Pontibacter akesuensis: one gene and its partner. The protein of the gene in region 1 interacts with the protein of each later gene in a pairwise test. Links are inferred from orthologs where the notes say so. Each region holds a gene or a part of one and is shown in the gene's direction. Other genes may lie near its edges.

Evidence for each region. The genes of interacting proteins can lie anywhere in the genome.
Region 2: the proteins of uvrA (region 1) and uvrB interact in binary tests that used the Escherichia coli proteins (3 or more experiments, as listed by UniProt). The link is inferred for Pontibacter akesuensis from one-to-one orthologs.

What each region holds. Positions count from the first base shown.
Region 1 is NZ_CP014766.1:2,204,244-2,207,797, reverse strand. The notes cover bases 69-3,534. They hold uvrA (excinuclease ABC subunit UvrA), read left to right. Parts: upstream 69-418; coding sequence 419-3,334; downstream 3,335-3,534. Other genes in these bases: A0W33_RS09365 (LOG family protein), read left to right, coding at 69-75. Outside these bases: more of A0W33_RS09365, read left to right, coding at 1-68. UniProt on the Escherichia coli protein: The UvrABC repair system catalyzes the recognition and processing of DNA lesions. UvrA is an ATPase and a DNA-binding protein. A damage recognition complex composed of 2 UvrA and 2 UvrB subunits scans DNA for abnormalities.
Region 2 is NZ_CP014766.1:2,462,710-2,465,743, forward strand. What follows is about bases 57-3,002. They hold uvrB (excinuclease ABC subunit UvrB), read left to right. Parts: upstream 57-488; coding sequence 489-2,516; downstream 2,517-3,002. Other genes in these bases: A0W33_RS20900 (hypothetical protein), read left to right, coding at 57-320; A0W33_RS10480 (GNAT family N-acetyltransferase), read left to right, coding at 2,644-3,002. Outside these bases: more of A0W33_RS20900, read left to right, coding at 1-56; more of A0W33_RS10480, read left to right, coding at 3,003-3,034. UniProt on the Escherichia coli protein: The UvrABC repair system catalyzes the recognition and processing of DNA lesions. A damage recognition complex composed of 2 UvrA and 2 UvrB subunits scans DNA for abnormalities.

The sequences.
Region 1 (3,554 bases):
GTGGACGATGCCACCGAGGCCGTGAAGATCATCGACGACTTCTACAGCAAATACCTGCTGTCGCCGAACTTCTAAGGCTATACTTGCAGATTTATCTTACAGCAAAAGCAGGCTCTCACCGGGGCCTGCTTTTGCTGTTTTATAGCGGATGCTGCACTTTATCCTGTTTGATTCCCTACTCCGGCAGCGGGAGCAGAAACAACGGAGGCGCAGCCCCAGGTGTTATGCTTTATGTGAAAGCGGTTAAGCATGACTTGATGCCGCTGGAAACTTCTTTCCTCCAGACCACAGCCACAAGTATAAAACCCGCCGCTCCTAAACCAATTGCTCCAGTTTTCTGTTAAGAAGGGATGGACTTTTGCACAGCAGAAGCCCCGGGATTTATGTAACTTTGCTATTTAAGATCAACCCATTCCGAATGGCTTTAAACCAGGAGCAACAACTCACTACCACGGGCACCGATACGGCCACCGCCACGCCAAGTATAAACGGCGACGCGCAGCAGATTGAAGTATACGGTGCCCGCGAACATAACCTCAAAAACATTTCCATCAAACTGCCGCGCTACAAGCTGGTGGTGTTCACCGGCATTAGTGGCTCGGGCAAGTCGTCGTTGGCCTTCGATACCATTTATGCCGAAGGGCAGCGCCGCTACATGGAGACGTTCTCGGCCTACGCCCGCTCGTTTATGGGTGGCCTGGAGCGGCCTGATGTGGACAAGATTGAGGGACTGTCGCCGGTAATTTCCATTGAGCAGAAAACCACCAGCCGCAACCCGCGCTCCACGGTGGGCACCATCACCGAAATTTACGATTTCATGCGTCTGTTGTGGGCGCGTACGGCCGAGGCTTTCAGTTATGTGACGGGCGAGAAAATGGTGCGCCAGAGCGATGACCAGATTGTGAGCCACATGCTGGAGCACTTCAACGACAAGCGCATTGTGGTGCTGGCTCCGGTGGTGAAAGGCCGTAAGGGTCATTACCGTGAACTGTTCCAACAGATCCGGAAGATGGGCTTTATCCGCGCCCGCATCGATGGCGAACTGGTGGAGATCACGCCGAAGATGCAGGTAGACCGCTACAAGATCCACGACATTGAGATTGTGGTGGATAAGATTGTGGTGAAGGAGGATGACCGTTACCGCTTGTCCAGCTCAGTGCAGAACGCGCTGACACATGGCAAAGGAACGGTACTTATACTTGATGCGGATGCAAACCAGACGCATTTCTTCTCCCGTCACCTCATGGACCCTGCCACGGGTATCGCTTACGATGATCCGGCGCCAAACTCCTTCTCCTTTAACTCGCCTTACGGAGCCTGCCCTGTTTGCAATGGCCTGGGTGAGGTGCAGGAGATAACGGAGGAATCGGTGATACCGGATAAGTCGCTGAGCATTCGCCGCGGAGGCATTGCACCGCTTGGCGAGTACCGCGACATTTGGATCTTCAAGCAGATAGAGGCGCTGCTCAAGCACTTCAAGGCCTCTGTGGCTACGCCTATTAAAGACCTGCCGGAGGATTTGCTGAAGGTATTGCTGTACGGGCTGGAGGAAGACCTGGAGGTGAAAACCAAAAAGGGCAACTATGTGGTGGAGTTTGAGGGAATCATCAACTTTCTCAAAAACCAGATGGAGTCTGACTCCGACAACATCCGCTCCTGGGTAGAGGATTTTACCCAGACCAATACCTGCCCGGAGTGTAACGGCTACCGCCTGAAAAAGGAGTCGCTGCACTTTAAGATTGCCGAAAAGAACATCGGCGAGATTTCGGTACTGGACATCACCAAACTGGCGGCCTGGTTTGAGGGACTGGAAGATAGAATGAGCGAGCGCCAGAACGTCATCGCGAAAGAGCTGTTGAAGGAAATCCGTAAGCGCATCGGCTTTCTGCTGGATGTGGGACTGGATTACCTGAGCCTGCACCGCCCGGTAAGAACACTTTCCGGTGGCGAAAGCCAGCGTATCCGTTTGGCTACGCAGATCGGTACGCAGCTGGTGGGTGTGCTATATATTATGGATGAGCCAAGTATAGGTCTGCACCAGCGCGACAACGAACGCCTGATCAACGCCCTGAAAGACCTCCGCGACCTGGGCAACTCCATTATTGTGGTGGAGCACGACAAGGACATGATCATGCAGGCAGACTATGTGGTGGACATTGGTCCGGGAGCCGGCATCCACGGTGGGCAGGTGGTATCGGCGGGTACGCCCGAGGAGATGCTGCAGGCAGGCACCACCACGGCAAACTTCCTGAGTAACCGCCGCGGTATTGAGATTCCGCGCGTAAAGCGCCCGGGTAATGGCGAAACACTAAAGCTTATTGGCGCCACAGGCCATAACCTGAAGAACGTAACGCTGAAACTGCCTTTGGGTAAGATGATTTGCGTGACCGGTGTGTCCGGCAGCGGTAAGTCATCCCTCATTCATGATACGTTGTACCCGATCCTGAACACACATTTTTTTAGGGCAAAGCGCGAGCCGCTGCCTTACAAGAGCATCGAGGGGCTGGACAAAATTGACAAGGTTATCGAGGTAGACCAGTCGCCGATTGGCCGCACGCCACGCTCTAACCCGGCCACGTACACCGGCGTGTTTACGGATATCCGCAGCTTGTTTGCGCAGCTGCCCGAAGCAAAGATCAGGGGCTACACGCCGGGCCGCTTCTCGTTTAACGTGAAGGGTGGCCGCTGTGAGGCCTGCGAAGGCGCGGGCATGCGTACGATTGAGATGAACTTTCTGCCGGACGTGTACGTGCCCTGCGAGGTATGCAAGGGCAAGCGCTACAACCGCGAAACGCTGGAAGTTCGATTCAAAGGCAAGAGCATCACGGATGTGCTCGAGATGACGGTGGAACAAGCCACTGAGTTCTTCGACAGCCAGCCACGCATCCTGCGCAAAATCCAGACGCTGAACGAGGTAGGCCTGGGCTACATCACACTAGGCCAACAGGCCACCACCTTATCGGGTGGTGAGGCGCAGCGTGTGAAACTGGCTACAGAGCTGTCGAAGAAAGATACTGGCCAGACGCTGTACATCCTCGACGAGCCGACTACGGGCCTGCACTTCCAGGACATCGAGCACCTGACGGAGGTACTGCACAAGCTGACGGACAAGGGAAACACGGTGCTCATCATCGAGCACAACCTGGACCTGATTAAGGTGGCAGACTGGCTGATTGACATTGGGCCAGAGGGCGGCGAAGGCGGTGGCACCATTGTAGCCGCCGGCACGCCGGAAGATGTCGCTAAGAAAGGCAAGGGCTATACGGCACACTTCCTGAAGGAGGAGCTCAAAACGAGCATCTACCGCGAAAATGAGAAGGAGGCGGCAGAGTAATCAAACCCGCCGCATATCAAGTATAAAAAGAGCCGCTGCTATACTTTAGCAGCGGCTCTTTTTATACTTGATATTTTATGGACTAACTGTCATCTCGAACAGAGTGAGAGATCTATCTGAAATTCTAAAAAGATCTCTCCTGTCGTCGAGATGACAGCAGTCGGAGGAAAATGCTTTAGCAGATATGCTTATACACGTCGGGACAAGCGGACACTGGCGC
Region 2 (3,034 bases), 260 kb from region 1 along the record:
AAGAGGAAGCGCTGCCCTGCCTGACAGCAACGGTAGTGGGACCGGCTGAATGTGGGGAGGGAACCGTAATTGAAGTATACAGCGGCGAAGCCCGGCAACAAGATGCAATAGCCGGTTGCGATTTTGCTCCTGTTAGAATGTATACTGTGAATAACCTGCCGGAAAACCTCCAGGCGCCGGGAATCACCTTCACCTGTCAGCTGGCGGAGCCGGAGAAGAACCAGGAAGGGCGAATTTGCCAGGCAGTGTATATGGTGTATGAGGCGGCCACCATCAAGCGCCTTTGCAGCGTGCCGGAGCGGGCGACTTTAGAAGACTAATTTTTTCTGCAATATTTACTGAAGCCTGTTGCCCTGCAGCAGGCTTTTTTTACGCGCAAAGCTTTTTTTACAGGCAAGCCGTACAGCATAACAACTATAGCAGCAGCCTAAACTAACTGCCTGTTTTAAATGTTATGGTTTATCTTTACTACTCAGTAAAACAGACGAATGGATTTTAAGCTAACATCAGAGTTTCAACCAACCGGCGATCAGCCGAAAGCCATAGCCCAACTCACCGAGGGTATAAAAAACGGTGAGCCAGCACAGGTACTGCTCGGTGCCACCGGTACCGGTAAAACCTTCACGATGGCGAACGTCATCAAGAACACGGGCAAGCCTACGCTCGTGTTGTGCCACAACAAAACGCTGGCCGCCCAGCTTTACGGTGAGTTTAAGCAGTTCTTCCCGGATAATGCGGTGGAGTACTTTATCTCCTATTACGATTACTACCAGCCGGAAGCCTACATTGCCTCATCGGATGTGTTCATCGAAAAGGACCTGCAAATTAACGAAGAGATCGAGAAGCTGCGGCTGCATACGACTTCTGCCTTGCTTTCCGGCCGCCGCGATATTGTGGTGGTGGCGTCGGTGAGCTGTATCTATGGTATCGGTAACCCGGAGGAGTTTGGCAAAAACGTGATGCACCTGGCACCGGGGCAGCGCTATAGTCGCAATAACCTGCTTTATACTTTTGTGCAGATACTTTACAGCCGCACCGAGGCAGAATTTACACGTGGAACATTCCGGGTGAAGGGCGATACAGTGGACATTTACCCAGCCTACGCCGACTTTGCTTACCGCCTATACTTCTTCGGCGATGAGTTGGAAGCCATCCACCGCATCGATCCGGAGTCGGGAAAAAAGCTGTCGGAGGAGCAGGCGGTGACGCTGTACCCGGCAAACCTCTTCGTAACCGGTAAAGACACGCTGAACCAGGCCATCCATGAAATCCAGTACGACATGGTGGCGCAGAACGAGTACTTCCTGAAGGAGGACAGACCGGCTGAGGCAAAGCGCATCAAAGAAAGAACCGAGTTCGACCTGGAGATGATCCGAGAGCTCGGCTACTGCTCAGGCATCGAGAACTACTCCCGCTACTTCGACCGCCGGGAGCCGGGTGCCCGTCCGTTCTGCCTGCTCGATTACTTTCCGGATGATTACCTGATGGTGATTGACGAGAGTCATGCTACCCTGCCGCAGGTTCGCGCCATGTGGGGCGGCGACCGCTCGCGCAAAGTGGCCTTAGTGGAGTATGGCTTCCGCTTGCCCGCCGCCATGGACAACCGCCCGCTCACCTTCAACGAGTTTGAGAGCCTGATGCACCAGGTGGTGTTTGTGAGCGCCACGCCCGGCGATTATGAGATTCAGAAATCAGAGGGCGTGGTGGTGGAGCAGATAATCCGGCCAACCGGCTTGCTGGACCCTGAGATCGAGATCAGGCCAAGCACAAACCAGGTGGACGACTTGCTGGATGAGATTGACGAGCGCGTGAAAACAGGTGCCCGCGTATTGGTAACAACGCTGACCAAACGTATGGCCGAAGAACTGGCCAAGTACCTGGAGCGCCTCAACATCAAGGTAAAATACCTGCACTCAGAGGTAAAGACCCTGGACCGCGTGGAGATTCTGCGTGAGCTGCGCCTGGGCATTATTGATGTGCTGATAGGTGTGAACCTGCTGCGTGAGGGCCTTGACCTACCGGAGGTGAGTTTGGTGGCGATATTGGATGCAGACAAGGAGGGCTTCCTGCGCGACCAGCGCTCCCTGATCCAGACAATGGGCCGCGCCGCACGTAACGATAAAGGCAAGGTGATTATGTACGCCGACCGCATGACAGGTTCCATGCAGCGGGCCATTGATGAAACGAACCGCCGCCGTGATACCCAGATTGCCTACAACATCGAGCACGGCATTACGCCACGCACGGTAATCAAAACGAACGACGAGATTTTCCAGCAGACCTCTGTAGCTGACGCCAGGAAGCGGGAAGCGAAGATGTATGTGGGGCCAGAAGAAGTGTCGATGGCTGCCGAGCCGGTGGTGCAGCTGATGAAGCGCGACGAACTGGAGAAACTGATCAAGAAAACTGAGAAGCAGATGGAAGCCGCCGCCAAAGACCTCGACTTCCTGCAGGCTGCCAAGTATAGGGACGAGCTGGCAGACCTGCGCAAGCTGCTCAAGTCCAAACGCGACTAAGCAACGGGAAGTATACACCGCATTGGGGTAATTACAAAGTTTAAACGCCGCTCCCGCACCTGCTGCAGGAGCGGCGTTTTTGTATGACGTATAGCAGGCGTACCTTTGGCCTCTTAGAAAACAGAAAATGAAATCAACCGATAGCACTACCTTTCATTTCAGGGCAGGCACCGCAGCCGATGCCGCGTTGCTTGCGGATTTAGGCTGGCGCACCTTTGAGGAGACGTTTTCAGAGTCTAACGATCCGGCAGACATGGCCGCTTTCAAATACACCATGTACAGCCCCGCGCTACAGGCGGCGGAATTGGCCGATCCCGAAACAGAATTCGTGCTAGTGGAGGCGAGCGGAGAAGCCATTGCCTACATGAAACTGTACAAGGGAGAGGCTCCTATGGAAATCAAAGGGAACAAGCCGCTTCAGGTCAGCAGGCTCTACATTGCCGCCGCGTGGCTCGGGAGAGGGTTAGGAGACCAGTTGATGCAAAAGGCCTTGGCAAAGGCAGCAACGGAAGGCTTTG